Regions from separate parts of the Pseudomonas sp. S32 genome, predicted to be linked through region 1. Evidence: predicted binding sites of a transcription regulator. Region 1 holds the regulator's gene; each other region holds the start of a gene.
What was found. The regulator sigma-54, encoded in region 1, starts transcription at its own class of promoters, with help from an activator protein. The targets are predictions, from matches to a motif close to ANTGGCATNNANNTTGCTNT.
Positions count from the first base shown of each region.

Region 1 (4,723 bases):
GTTCGGGGGTGTCCAGCAGGCGCAGCTTGATGGTGTCCCGCAACTGGTACAGGTTCAGGCGCGTGGTATCGATCTTGAGGTCGGCCAGGTCGGCGATGGGGCCCAGCAATTCGCGCTCCACACGTATGGCTTCTGCCAGCGAGCGGTCGGCGTTGGTCAGCGGATGGCGGCGACGGGTTTCGGAAAAACGCTTGAGCAGCGTGTCCTCGTCGGCGTCCAGGTACAACACATCGCACTTGATGTGCCGGGCCCGGGCCTCCTCAAGCAGTTCGGGGAAGCGTGACAGGTGGCTGGGCAGGTTGCGCGCGTCAATCGAAACGGCCACCTTGGGTTGCGGCAGTTCGGTGTTCAACAGGGCGGTTTCTGCCAGTTGCGGCAACAACCTGGCGGGCAGGTTGTCGATGCAGTAGAAACCGTTGTCTTCCAGGACATCGAGGGCGGTGCTCTTGCCGGAGCCAGACCGGCCGCTGACGATGATCAGGCGCATGTTCAGTGCTCGTTCTGTACGTCCAGGACAACCTGGAACAGGGCCTCACTGCTGGGGGCCGCACGCAGGCGCTCGCGAACCTCTTTGCGGTCGAGCATGCTGGCAATCTGGCGCAGCAGCTCCAGGTGAGCATCGGTGGCGGCCGCGGGTACCAGCAACACGAACAGCAGGTCCACGGGGGCGCCGTCGATGGCGTCGTAATCGATAGGGGCTTCGAGGTGCAGCAAGGCACTGACCGGGGTTGTGCAGCCTTCGAGCCGGCAATGGGGAATGGCAATGCCATTACCGAAACCGGTGGAGCCGAGTTTTTCCCGAGCGATCAGTTTTTCGAATACAGTTTGCCCGTCCAGTTCTGGCACTTCTTTGGCAATCAGCTCGGCGACCTTTTCAAGGGCGCGTTTCTTGCTGCCGCCCGGCGCGTTCGCGAGGGAACGGCCGGGGGTCAGGATGGTTTCAAGTCGGATCATGGATGAGGGGGATCAGCGGGCAGCCGCACCTTGCAGCAGGCTTTGCTGTTTTTCCTTGTGTTTTTTCAGTTGACGGTCGAGCTTGTCGGCCAAGGCGTCGATCGCTGCATACATGTCTTCGTGTTCGGCATTCGCAACCACTTCACCGCCGGGAATCTGCAAGGTCGCCTCGACCTTCTGCTGCAGTTTCTCGACCTTCATGATGACCTGCACGTTGGTGATCTTGTCGAAGTGACTCTCCACGCGGGCGAGCTTTTCAAGCACATAATCGCGCAGTGGCTGGGTGACTTCTACATGCTGTCCACTGATATTGACTTGCATACAGCTTCTCCTTTTGTTGCCCGTGCATAAAGAGGCAGGTGTTGCACCTGCCACACAAACGCTGTGGCGCATCTCAGGGTTACATCAGCCGCTTACGCTCGCTCGACGGTGCAATACCGAGAGACTCGCGGTACTTGGCGACGGTACGACGGGCTACCTGGATGCCTTGTGCCTCCAGTAAACCAGCGATCTTGCTGTCGCTCAATGGCTTTTTCTGATTTTCCGCGGCAACCAGTTTCTTGATGATCGCGCGGATCGCCGTGGACGAGCATTCGCCGCCTTCGGCAGTGCTCACATGGCTGGAGAAAAAGTATTTCAGTTCGTAGATACCACGCGGGGTGTGCATGTACTTTTGCGTGGTAACCCGGGAAATGGTCGACTCGTGCATGCCTACCGCTTCGGCAATGTCATGCAGTACCAGGGGTTTCATGGCCTCGTCACCGTGGTCGAGGAAGCCGCGCTGGTGTTCGACGATCTGGGTGGCCACTTTCATCAGGGTTTCGTTGCGGCTCTGCAGGCTTTTGATGAACCAGCGCGCCTCCTGCAACTGGTTGCGCATGAAGGTGTTATCGGCGCTGGTGTCGGCACGGCGTACAAAGCCTGCGTACTGCGCGTTGACGCGAAGGCGCGGGATGGCTTCCTGGTTCAGTTCCACCAGCCAGCGCTCGCTGTCCTTGCGCACGATCACGTCGGGCACCACGTACTCGGGCTCGCTGGACTCGATCTGCGAGCCGGGGCGGGGGTTGAGGCTCTGCACCAACTCGATCACCTGGCGCAGTTCGTCTTCCTTGAGCTTCATGCGGCGCATCAGCTGGCTGTAGTCGCGGCTACCCAGCAGGTCGATGAAGTCGCTCACCAGGCGCATGGCCTCGGCCATCCACGGGGTGCTGCCAGGCAACTGGCGCAGTTGCAGCAGCAGGCATTCGCCCAGCGTGCGGGCGCCTACCCCTGCGGGCTCGAACTGCTGGATACGGTGCAGCACCGCTTCGACTTCATCCAGTTCGATGTCCAGTTCGGGGTCGAAACCTGCACAGATTTCCTCGAGGGTGTCTTCCAGGTAGCCCTGGCCGTTGATGCTGTCGATCAAGGTGACCGCGATGAGGCGGTCGGTGTCGGACATGGGCGCCAGGTTCAACTGCCACAGCAGGTGGCTTTGCAGGCTCTCGCCCGCGGACGTGCGGGTGGTGAAATCCCATTCGTCGTCATCGTTGCTGGGCAGGCTGCTGGCGCTGGTCTGGTAGATGTCTTCCCACGCGGTATCCACGGGAAGCTCGTTGGGGATGCGCTCGCTCCACTCACCGTCTTCCATGTTTTCGGTGCTGACGGTGGTTTCCTGGAAACTGTTGTCCTGCGTTTCGGCGGCCGGCTTGTTTTCGGCGTTGTCGGCCATCGGGTCGTTGTTGTCGAAGTCGTCGCCGTCTTCCTGGCGTTCGAGCATCGGGTTCGACTCCAGGGCTTCCTGGATTTCCTGCTGCAGGTCCAGGGTGGAAAGCTGGAGCAGGCGGATGGCCTGTTGCAACTGCGGTGTCATCGTCAGTTGCTGGCCCATTTTTAGGACGAGCGATGGTTTCATGGCAGGGGCTTGGTACCTTGTTCGCCGGCGCGCATGCGCCATCCACTACACGAGGGCGCCGGGGCGCCAAATCAAGCAAGTTTTATGCCTTAAATTGTAGCGTTTGCCTAGAGCACTGTAACAACTTGACCCGCAATAGATAGGCTTTTTTGCCGTGCCCCAGGCCCGTCCCGGGATCAGAGGCGGAACTCGTGGCCCAGGTACACCTCTTTGACCAGGTCGTTGGCCAGGATCGTTTCTGCATCCCCTTCGGCGATCAGGCGGCCATCGTTGACGATATAGGCGGTTTCGCAGATATCCAGGGTTTCACGCACGTTGTGATCGGTGATCAGCACGCCGATACCCTTGGCCTTGAGGTGGTGAATGATCTGCTTGATGTCGCCTACCGAAATCGGGTCCACGCCGGCGAAGGGTTCGTCCAGCAGGATGAACTTGGGCGCGGTGGCCAGTGCGCGGGCAATTTCGACGCGGCGACGCTCACCACCGGACAGGCTCATGCCCAGGTTGTCGCGGATGTGGCTGATGTGAAATTCCTGCAACAGGCTTTCCAGCTCCTGGCGACGGCCTTCGCGGTCGAGGTCCTTGCGGGTTTCCAGGATGGCCTTGATGTTGTCAGCCACGGACAGCTTGCGGAAGATCGACGCCTCCTGTGGCAGGTAGCCGATACCCGCCCGGGCGCGCCCGTGCATGGGCTGGTGGCTGACATCGAGGTTGTCGATCAGCACACGGCCCTGTTCGGCCTGGACCAGCCCGACAATCATGTAGAAGCAGGTGGTCTTGCCGGCGCCGTTGGGGCCGAGCAGGCCCACGATCTGGCCGCTGTCGATGGACAGGCTGACGTCACGTACCACCTGCCGGCCCTTGTAGCTCTTGGCCAGGTGCTGGGCTTTGAGGGTTGCCATTTACTCGGCCTTCTTCTTGGGCTGGATCACCATGTCGATGCGCTGACGCGGTGTGGTCACATTGCCGCCACGACCTGCGGTGGCAACCTGGGTCTGGGTGTTGTAGACGATCTTCTCGCCTTCGGTGGTGTTGCCTTCGTTTTCGACCTTGGCGCGGTCGGTGAGCACTACCAGGTCCTTCTGCGACTGATACTGGATGGTCACGCCCCAGCCTTTCATCTTGTCGGCTTTGGCGGCGCTCTGCTGCTGCTCGAAGTAGGCCAGGTTGCCCACCGAGGTCACCACGTCGATATCGCCGGAAGCGGTACGGGTGATGGTCACGGTATTGCCTTTGATCATCATCGAACCCTGGGTGATGATGACGTCGCCGGTATAGGTGGCCACGCCTTTCTTGTCGTCCAGGTGAGCGTTGTCGGCCTGGATGCGAATGGGCTGATCACGGTCGTTCGGCAGGGCGAGGGCGCTCGCGCTTCCCAGTGCTGCGCTCAGGCTGAGCAAAAGGGGGAGGGTTTTAACGAGCCTCATACTGTCCTCTTACGTTAGAGAGCAGGTCCATCCTGCCTTCTTTCAAATACGCTTTCATACCTTTGCCCGTAGTCGTGCCACCGGCGCCGTCGATTCTAACGGCTTGCTCGGTCTGCGCATATTCCTTCTGCGGGAACACGGTCATGCGCGAGCTGGTAATGATGGTTTCACGCTTCTTTTCGTCCGTGCGGGCGATCCGCACGTTGTCGATCAGTTCGACCTCGCTGCCGTCAGGGTTGACCTCCGCGCGCACGCTCTGCACATGCCACGGGTATTCCGTACCGCGATACATGTGCAGGTCCGGGGTGGTCAGCAGTGTGACTTCGCTGGCCTTCAGGTGTTCGACCTTGTCGGCGGTCATTTCGTACTGCAGCTTGCCGTCTGGCAAGAACTGCACGCTGTGGGCATTGATGGCGTAGTAATCGATGGCGCTTTCGTCCACCTGCGC
Region 1 covers NZ_JACVVF010000001.1:131,540-136,262, reverse strand. Annotated here, with positions in the region: gene rapZ (RNase adapter RapZ) at 1-487, opposite strand, end outside; gene ptsN (PTS IIA-like nitrogen regulatory protein PtsN) at 490-954, opposite strand; gene hpf (ribosome hibernation-promoting factor, HPF/YfiA family) at 967-1,275, opposite strand; gene IAE38_RS00635 (RNA polymerase factor sigma-54) at 1,355-2,848, opposite strand; gene lptB (LPS export ABC transporter ATP-binding protein) at 3,025-3,750, opposite strand; gene lptA (lipopolysaccharide transport periplasmic protein LptA) at 3,751-4,275, opposite strand; gene lptC (LPS export ABC transporter periplasmic protein LptC) at 4,262-4,723, opposite strand, start outside.

Region 2 (4,723 bases), on a different contig from region 1:
GGGCTCAGGTGCACCGTCTCGCCACTGGCGCTGGTGTCTTTTACCGCTTCCTGGCTGGCCGCCGGTTTTTCGGCGCTGCCGGGTGCGCTGTTACCGCGCACACCGCCCGTTACGGACGGGGAATTATTCAAACGACTGAAGTCGATGACCATGATCAGAAACCTCTGGGTTTATGGACGCTTGCCTTGTTTTCGGCCAACCCGCAATAAACTTTAGGCACAAAATGCGTGGCCGGCGTTCCGTCAGCACACAACCCGATTTCTGACACAGTTTAGAAAAAGCGCCTCCTCACCGCCAGTACCCTCCGGCCGCTGGCCTACATGCTCACCTCGACCTGGCCCGGGCCGGTCACCATGGCTTTTACCACGCGCTTGGAATTGAGGTTGCGCACCCGTATCTGTTCGCTGAGGCCTCCCTTGCTCAAGGCTTCACCCGGCATGCGTACGCTCAGGCTGCCGCTGCGGGCCACGATCACCACGTGGTCGCCTTTGCGCACCACTTCGGCCTGCTCAAGGTGTTGCGGGGTCAGTACCTGGTCGATGACCGTGGGGCGCAGCATTTTCATGCCCACCGCCTGGTCCAGTTCAGTCAGAAAGCCCTGGCCCAGCGTGCCCACGTCGCGTTCGCGCAGGGCAACGTCGCCGGGGCCCACCACGTTGTCGCGCCTGAGGGGGCGGGTGACCACCACCACGTCCCGGAACAGGCGCACGGTTGCCGGCACGAATACCGTCCATGGCGCCGCGCTGTCGCAGCGCACGCGCACGGTCACCCGGCCAAGCGGTACGTTGGGGCTTTCCAGTGAAGCGTCAAGCGCCTGACTGCACAGTGGCATGCGCAGGCGAGGGTCCAGCGGGTTGACCTGGATTTCGTAACGCCCCGCCGTCTGGGTGGTGGCCAGATAATCTTCAACGGTGAATTCAAGAAACCCTTGGGTGACACCGATAAGCTGTTCAGGCATGGTGAACGCGTCCGCCAACGTGCGAACAGGCACCAGCAGGCACAGCGTGGCCAGCAAGCCGGTCAGCAGGCGCGTCAGTCGTCGGGAAAATGTCGTTTTCGTGTACATGGCGCTCAAAAAAAGCAAAGCCCGTGCCGACTCACCTGGTGAGTTGCAACGAATGGCTGAAAGGTTAAGGAGTCTGGCATGGCGGGGGTTATGGATTCGGTCAACCAGCGCACACAGCTGGTAGGGCAGAATCGCCTGGAACTGCTGCTGTTCCGCCTCAATGGCGAGCAGCTTTATGGCATCAACGTTTTCAAGGTCAGAGAAGTGCTGCAGTGCCCTGCGCTGACCCTGCTGCCCAAGGCCCACCCGGTGGTGAGGGGTGTGGCCAACATTCGCGGGGCGACCATCCCGATCCTCGACCTGTCGATGGCCACCGGTTTGCGGCCGCTGCAGGAGGACACGCGCAGCAGCTTCGTGATCATCACCGAGTACAACACCAAGACCCAGGGCTTTCTGGTGCATTCGGTAGAGCGCATCGTCAACATGAACTGGGAGGAGATCCATCCGCCACCCAAGGGCACTGGCCGCGACCATTACCTGACTGCCGTCACCCGTGTGGACAACCGCATGGTCGAGATCATCGACGTGGAAAAGGTACTGGCCGAGGTGGCGCCGTCTTCGGAGTCGGTGTCCGCCGGGGTGGTGGACGCCGAGGTGCAGGACAAGGCCGTGCTGCTGCGGGTGCTCACCGTCGACGATTCGTCGGTGGCGCGCAAGCAGGTCAGCCGTTGCCTGCAAACGGTCGGTGTGGAGGTCGTGGCACTAAATGATGGTCGCCAGGCTCTCAACTACCTGCACCAACTGGTGGAGGAGGGCAAGAAGCCCGAAGAGGAGTTCCTGATGATGATCTCCGACATCGAAATGCCGGAGATGGACGGCTACACCTTGACCGCAGAAATCCGCAGCGACCCACGCATGCAAAAACTGCACATCTGCCTGCATACTTCGCTGTCCGGAGTATTCAACCAGGCGATGGTGAAAAAGGTGGGGGCCGACGACTTCCTGGCCAAGTTCAGGCCGGATGACCTGGCCCAGCGTGTGGTCGACCGGATCAAGGCAACGCATTGAAAGCAGCCGGGGCAAGCCCCGGCCACAGTGATTGAAAAGAGGCGGCAGTAGTGTCTACGGGTAATTTGGATTTCGAACAGTTCCGGGTATTCCTGGAGAAAGCCTGTGGCATTCTGCTGGGCGAGAATAAGCAATACCTGGTGTCCAGCCGTCTCAACAAGTTGATGGAACAGCAGGGCATCAAGAGCCTGGGCGAGCTGGTGCAGCGTATCCAGACCCAGCCACGCAGCGGCCTGCGCGAACAGGTGGTGGATGCGATGACCACCAACGAAACCTTGTGGTTTCGCGATACCTACCCCTTCGAGGTGCTGAAGAACAAGGTCATCCCCGAGTTCATCCGCGCCAACCCTGGGCAACGCCTGCGCATGTGGTCGGCCGCGTGCTCGTCGGGGCAAGAGCCGTACTCCATTTCGATGGCCATCGACGAGTTCGAACGCAGCAATCTGGGCCAGCTGAAAATGGGGGCGCAAATTGTCGCCACCGACCTGTCAGGCACCATGCTGACCAACTGCAAGACCGGCGAGTACGACAGCTTGGCCATCGCCCGCGGCCTGTCCCAGGAGCGCTTGCAACGGTACTTTGAGACCAAGGGGCCAGGGCGCTGGGCGGTCAAGCCCGCGATCCGCAGCCGGGTCGAATTCCGCTCCTTCAACCTGCTGGACAGCTATGCCAGCCTCGGCAAGTTCGATGTGGTGTTCTGTCGCAACGTGCTGATCTACTTCTCGGCCCAGGTGAAGAAAGACATCCTGCTGCGCATTCACAGCACGCTGAAGCCGGGCGGGTACCTGTTCCTGGGTGCCTCCGAAGCCCTTAACGGCCTGCCTGACCACTACCAGATGGTGCAATGCAGCCCGGGCATCATCTACCAGGCCAAATAAGGTACTGCAGGCCGGCAACCAGGGTTGTCGGCCTTTTTCGTTGCAGGTGCTGTCAATTTTTTGTTTTGCCGCATTTGGCGCCCTGCAATTGCCGCTTTCGGCACGCCTGGCGGCAGCCCTTTGCCGCTTTTCTGGCATCGCGGTTCGCGCACTTCACGCGCAGCCCCCCTATCTAAAGGCTTTCGGCCAATTGGCACAGCCTTTGCTATAGCTTGCTCAACGTAATTCCGGTCAACCTCTGAAGGTTTCCCCGATATGAGCATCAGCTTCGACAAGGCGCTTGGCATCCACGAGAAGGCCCTGGGCTTCCGCGCCCAGCGTGCCGAGGTATTGGCCAACAACATCGCCAACGCCGACACGCCCAACTACAAGGCCCGCGACATGGATTTCGCCTCGGTGCTGGCTGCCGAGAGCGAGAAACAGCAGAACAACGGGCGCATCGGCCTGGAGCGGACCAACAGCCGGCACATCGAAGCCGAAGGCATGGCACTGGCGGACGACAGCCTCAAGTTCCGTACGCCGGCGCAGCCCTCGATCGACCAGAACACCGTAGATGCGCAGATCGAGCAGTCCAACTACACCGAGAATGCCATCGGCTTCCAGGCCAGCTTCACGCTGCTCAACAGTAAATTCAAAGGGCTGGTTTCGGCCCTGCGGGGAGAATGACCATGTCGCTGTCCAGTGTCTTCAACATTGCCGGTAGCGGCATGAGCGCGCAGAACACGCGCCTGAACACCGTTGCCTCCAACATCGCCAACGCCGAAACCGTGTCTTCGAGCATCGACCAGACCTACCGCGCCCGCCACCCGGTGTTCGCCACCACGTTCCAGAACGCGCAGGCCGGCAGCAGCCAGTCGCTGTTCGAAGACCAGGGCGAAGCCGGGCAGGGCGTGCAGGTGACCGGCATTGTCGAGGACCAGAGCAACCTCGAGGCACGCTACGAGCCGAACCATCCAGCCGCCAACAAGGACGGGTATGTGTACTACCCCGACGTCAATGTGGTGGAAGAGATGGCCGACATGATTTCTGCCAGCCGTGCGTTCCAGACCAATGCCGAGCTGATGAACACCGCCAAAAGCATGATGCAGAAGGTCCTGACCCTGGGCCAGTGATAGGAAGCCGACATGACCACCACCAACTCCACGGCTGACGTCGGTAGTGCCTACCTGACGTCGCTGCAGCAACAGCAGAGCAAGAACAACAGCAACACCGGTGCGGCCGGCAGCGCCCTGGGCAAGGACGCGTTCCTGCAGCTGCTGGTTACCCAGATGAAAAACCAGAACCCGCTCGATCCGCAGCAGAACGGCGAGTTCGTGGCCCAGTTGGCACAGTTCAGCAGCCTTGAAGGTATTCAGACGCTCAACAGTTCGGTGACCTCCATCGCTGCTGCGTTCCAGTCCTCCCAGGCCTTGCAGGCCTCATCACTGGTGGGCCGCAACGTGATGGTGCAAACCGACAAGGCCATGGTGGACACCAGCAAGGACATGAAAGGCTCGGTGAACCTGACCGCGTCCAGCACCGCCACTTCGGTGGGGGTGTACGACAAGGATGGCAAGCTGGTGCGCACGCTCGAGCTGGGTAGCCAGGCGGGCGGCAAGGTCGATTTCACCTGGGATGGCAAGGACGACGACGGCAAGGCGCTGGCGGCGGGCACCTATTCGTTCAAGGCCACGGCCTCGGTCGACGGCACCGCCACCGCCATGACCACCAACCTGCCGGCCAGTGTCACCAGCGTGACCATGGGCAGCAATGGCGCAGAAATGACGCTCAA
Region 2 covers NZ_JACVVF010000012.1:54,869-59,591, reverse strand. Annotated here, with positions in the region: gene flgM (flagellar biosynthesis anti-sigma factor FlgM) at 1-152, opposite strand, end outside; gene flgA (flagellar basal body P-ring formation chaperone FlgA) at 317-1,066, opposite strand; gene IAE38_RS09020 (chemotaxis protein CheV) at 1,145-2,074, shown strand; gene cheR (protein-glutamate O-methyltransferase CheR) at 2,125-2,952, shown strand; gene flgB (flagellar basal body rod protein FlgB) at 3,208-3,618, shown strand; gene flgC (flagellar basal body rod protein FlgC) at 3,621-4,064, shown strand; gene flgD (flagellar hook assembly protein FlgD) at 4,077-4,723, shown strand, end outside.
Region 2: the regulator sigma-54 is predicted to act here: its motif matches at 3,142-3,161, upstream of flgB (flagellar basal body rod protein FlgB).

Region 3 (4,723 bases), on a different contig from region 1:
TTTTACCATGGTCAACGTGGGCGATGATGGCGATGTTACGCAGATTTTCGATCACAACTGTATCTCGATCAGAGGATTCGGTTGCCGCCAGTGTAGGCGGCGAATAGGTATGCTTTGCGGCTCAGCGGGCCCGCAGGTCGGGAGGGCGATGGCGGATGCTGCCGCCATACAGCCCTGGCGTCTTATGCCGGACGATAAACACGCACATTGGCATGTCCCTCACTGAGCAGGTGGTGTGCGTGCAAACGGCTCATCACACCTTTGTCGCAATACAGCAAGTACTGGCGCGTGGGGTCCAGGTGCTTGAACTTGCTGTTGATGGCATAGAACGGCATGGCCTGGACTTCGATCCCGTCGATAAGCAGGGGTTCGTCTTCCTGGGCATCGGGGTGACGGATGTCGATGATGATCTGACCCGGCAGAGCCTCGGCCACTTCCTCGATTTCGATGTCCTTGCCCAGCTCGTCGATCACATGGTCGATGGAGATGAACTTGGCGCGCTCGATGGCGCGCTCCAGCACCTGCATCTCGAACTGCTTTTCTTCGTGCTCCATGCGGTGGCGTTTGGCATGGGTAGTCGGGTTCACCGAGATGACGCCGCAGTACTCGGGCATGTGCTTGGCGAAATCGGCGGTGCCGATGGCGTAGGCCTGGTCGATGATGTCCTGCTTGTGGGTGGCCAGCAGCGGGCGCAGCACGAGCTTGTCGGTAGCCGAATCGATGATCGACAGGTTGGGCAGGGTCTGGCTGGACACCTGGGAAATCGCCTCGCCGGTCACCAGCGCGTCGATGTCCAGGCGCTCGGCCATGCGCGCAGCAGCGCGCAGCATCATGCGCTTGAGGGTCACGCCCATGTAGCTGTTGTCGACCTTGTTGAGGATCTCGCCGACCACTTCCTCGAACGGCACGCTGATGAACAGCACGCGCTGGCTACTGCCATACTTCTTCCACAGGAAGTGGGCCACTTCCATCACCCCCAGCTCGTGGGCACGGCCGCCGAGGTTGAAGAAGCAGAAGTGGGTCATCAGGCCGCGGCGCATCATCTGGTAGGCCGCCACGGTGGAGTCGAAACCACCGGACATCAGCACCAGCGTCTGCTCCAGCGCACCCAGCGGATAACCGCCGATGCCCTGGTGCTGGCTGTGAATCACGTACAGGCGCTGGTCGCGGATTTCGATGCGCACCAGCACTTCGGGGTTCTTCAGCGTGATACCGGCCGCACCGCACTGCTGGCGCAGCTGGCTGCCGACGTAACGGTCGACGTCCATCGAGGTGAAATCGTGATGGCCACCGCGCTTGCAGCGTACGGCGAAGTGCTTGCCGGCCAGCAGGTGGCCGAAATGGTGCTTGCACTTGGCGACGATATCGTCGAAGTCGCCCAGTGGGTATTGCTCGACCTGCAGGAAGTGGGTGATACCCGGGGTGCAGGTAAGGCGCTCGATGATCTCGCGCTGGACCTTTTCGTCCTCGATGCGGGTGACCACTTCGAGATTGTCCCAGACACCATCGACCGCGAGCTCAGGGTCGAGGTCCTTGAGCACGTTGCGGATGTTCTTGGCCAGCTGGCGGATGAAGCGCTTGCGCACCGGCCGGCTCTTGATGGTGATCTCTGGAAAGACTTTGACGATAAGTTTCATTGGTCTACAGCGCGCACTGGGCCTGCCGAAAATGAGGGGCGCGAATTATAGCGGAAGTTGCTCAGCTTTTGACCAACTTTTGGTCAGAAGCGCCAATATTAATGCAACGCCCTCTATCGTAGGAGCGCGTAGGAGCGAGCGCAGCTCGCGATAGCCCCCACACGATAGCCCTGGAAAATGCAATCGCGAGCTGCGCTCGCTCCTACATAAAGATGCAACGCACCATTGCGGTGCACCACAGGAAAATTACGCATGCTAATGGTGCAAAGCTTGCCCTAAGCCTGTCTCCAGATGCCCAAGAACGCCCCCTTGTGTCCAGACCTCGCCATTTTCGGGCACTGGCATGCAATTTGCTCCCTTGTGAGGCAGGTAAGCTTGGCCGACTATCCGCGCCCGGCAACACCCTTTTTCCAGGGCCGCGGCCAACCGTGCCCTAGACCATCCGGAGGACAACATGTCGAAGTCGGTTCAACTCATCAAAGATCATGACGTCAAGTGGATTGATCTGCGTTTCACGGACACCAAAGGCACTCAGCACCACGTGACCATGCCGGCGCGTGATGCGCTGGACGACGATTTCTTCGAAGTCGGCAAGATGTTCGACGGCTCCTCCATCGCTGGCTGGAAAGGCATCGAAGCCTCCGACATGATCCTGATGCCGGTCGACGAAACCGCCGTGCTCGACCCGTTCACCGAAGAGCCCACCCTGATCATCACCTGCGACATCGTCGACCCGTCGAGCATGCAGGGCTACGACCGTGACCCACGCGCCATCGCCAAGCGCGCCGAGGAATACCTCAAGAGCACCGGCATTGGTGACACCGTCTTCGCAGGCCCGGAGCCTGAGTTCTTCATCTTCGATGAAGTGAAGTTCCAGTCGGACATTTCCGGCTCGATGTTCAAAATCTTCTCCGAGCAAGGCTCGTGGATGACCGGTGCCGATATCGAAGGCGGCAACAAAGGCCACCGCCCAGGCGTGAAAGGCGGCTATTTCCCGGTTCCGCCGTTCGACCACGACCACGAAATCCGTACTGCCATGTGCAACGCACTGGAAGAAATGGGCCAGACCGTCGAAGTTCACCACCACGAAGTGGCCACCGCGGGCCAGAACGAAATCGGCGTCAAGTTCAACACCCTGGTGAAGAAGGCTGACGAAGTACAGGCCCTGAAATACGTCGTGCACAACGTTGCCGACGCCTACGGCCGTACCGCTACCTTCATGCCCAAGCCGCTGTACGGCGATAACGGCTCGGGCATGCACGTGCACATGTCGATCTGGAAGGAAGGCAAGAACACCTTCGCGGGCGAAGGCTATGCTGGCCTGTCCGACACCGCCCTGTACTTCATCGGCGGCATCATCAAGCACGGTAAGGCCCTGAACGGCTTCACCAACCCGTCCACCAACTCCTACAAGCGTCTGGTCCCAGGCTTCGAAGCCCCGGTAATGCTGGCCTACTCGGCACGCAACCGCTCGGCCTCGATCCGTATCCCCTACGTCGGCAGCCCGAAAGCCCGCCGTATCGAAGCGCGCTTCCCGGACCCATCGGCCAACCCGTACCTGGCCTTTGCAGCCCTGCTGATGGCTGGCCTGGACGGCATCCAGAACAAGATCCACCCAGGCGATGCGGCGGATAAGAACCTGTATGACCTGCCGCCCGAAGAGGCCAAGGACATTCCGCAAGTGTGCGGCAGCCTGAAAGAAGCCCTGGAAGAACTGGACAAAGGCCGTGCGTTCCTGACCAAGGGCGGCGTGTTCTCCGACGACTTCATCGATGCCTTCATCGAACTGAAGAGCGAAGAAGAGATCAAGGTCCGTACCTTCGTTCACCCACTGGAATACGAGCTGTACTACAGCTGCTGATGACCTGATCGGCGCCTGGCGTCGGTAACAGCATCAAAACGGCCTCCCTCGGGGGGCCGTTCTCGTTTTGCCTTCAAGCATTTCAGAACCCTCCTACCCCGGGAACACCACGGCAGCTACCACACTGGAGCCTTCATACACAGGAGGTTTTCCATGCGCTACCGTTCACTCGCCCTACTCGCTGCCTGCACCCTCGCCGGCTGCACATCCATCAGCGCACCCAATGGGGTGTTCGACCCACTGCTCGACAGCATCGAGCGGCGCCTGGCCGTCGCCGAAGCAGTGGCGCTGCACAAATGGGACAACAAACAACCCGTGCAGGCCACCGAGCGCGAGCAACAGGTACTGGCCAGCGTGCGCCAGGCCGCACCAGCCTTGGGCTTGGCGCCACAACGCGCCGAGGCGTTCTTCGCCGACCAGATGGAAGCCAACAAGCTGGTGCAATACACCTTGCTGTCCCAATGGCACCTGGCGGGCCAGGCGCCAGACACCCAGCGCCTGGACCTGACCGCAGTCATCCGCCCACGGTTGGACGAACTGCAGGCTGACTTGCTGGCGAAGCTGGCCGCCTTCGACCAACGCCCTGTACCAGGCTGCGCGGCGCAGCTTGCCGTTGCCATCGCCAACAGGCCGCTACTGCCAGCGGCGCAACATGCGTTGATCCGCGCTACCGGCCAGCTATGCGATCGCCCGTGAACTCACTATGCTCCATTATGGTGCGCGCCACGTGCAGTTGCACTTCGCGGCCACCCAAAAAAGGTCGTCTGAAACGATAAACCTGAACATCTTGGTGCGTAGTCGAACCTAATAAGGCGTTTTTCGGCTTATTCCGCTTCTTTTCGGGGCCTTGGTTTGTTTCTTGCATTTTCATGGCGACTGCAACAGTGGAAACCCCGTGCCTTGGCCGGTCCACGTTTTGCCAGACAGCCCCGAAAGAGGTCGACGACGCCTTATGACCATCAGTGATGCACAGCACCGTCTGCTTCTGGACAACCTCACCACCGCCACCTTGCTGCTCAATGCCGAGTTGCGGTTGGAATACATGAACCCGGCCGCCGAGATGCTGCTGGCCGTCAGCGGCCAGCGCAGCCATGGGCAGTTCATCAGCGAATTGTTCACCGAGTCTGCCGAGGCCCTGGGCTCGCTGCGCCAAGCGGTAGAGCAGGCTCACCCGTTCACCAAGCGCGAAGCCCAACTGACCTCGTTGACCGGCCAGACCATTACC
Region 3 covers NZ_JACVVF010000009.1:6,826-11,548, forward strand. Annotated here, with positions in the region: gene typA (translational GTPase TypA) at 1-55, opposite strand, end outside; gene thiI (tRNA uracil 4-sulfurtransferase ThiI) at 183-1,637, opposite strand; gene glnA (type I glutamate--ammonia ligase) at 2,092-3,498, shown strand; gene IAE38_RS06995 (chorismate mutase) at 3,652-4,194, shown strand; gene glnL (nitrogen regulation protein NR(II)) at 4,451-4,723, shown strand, end outside.
Region 3: the regulator sigma-54 is predicted to act here: its motif matches at 1,975-1,994, upstream of glnA (type I glutamate--ammonia ligase).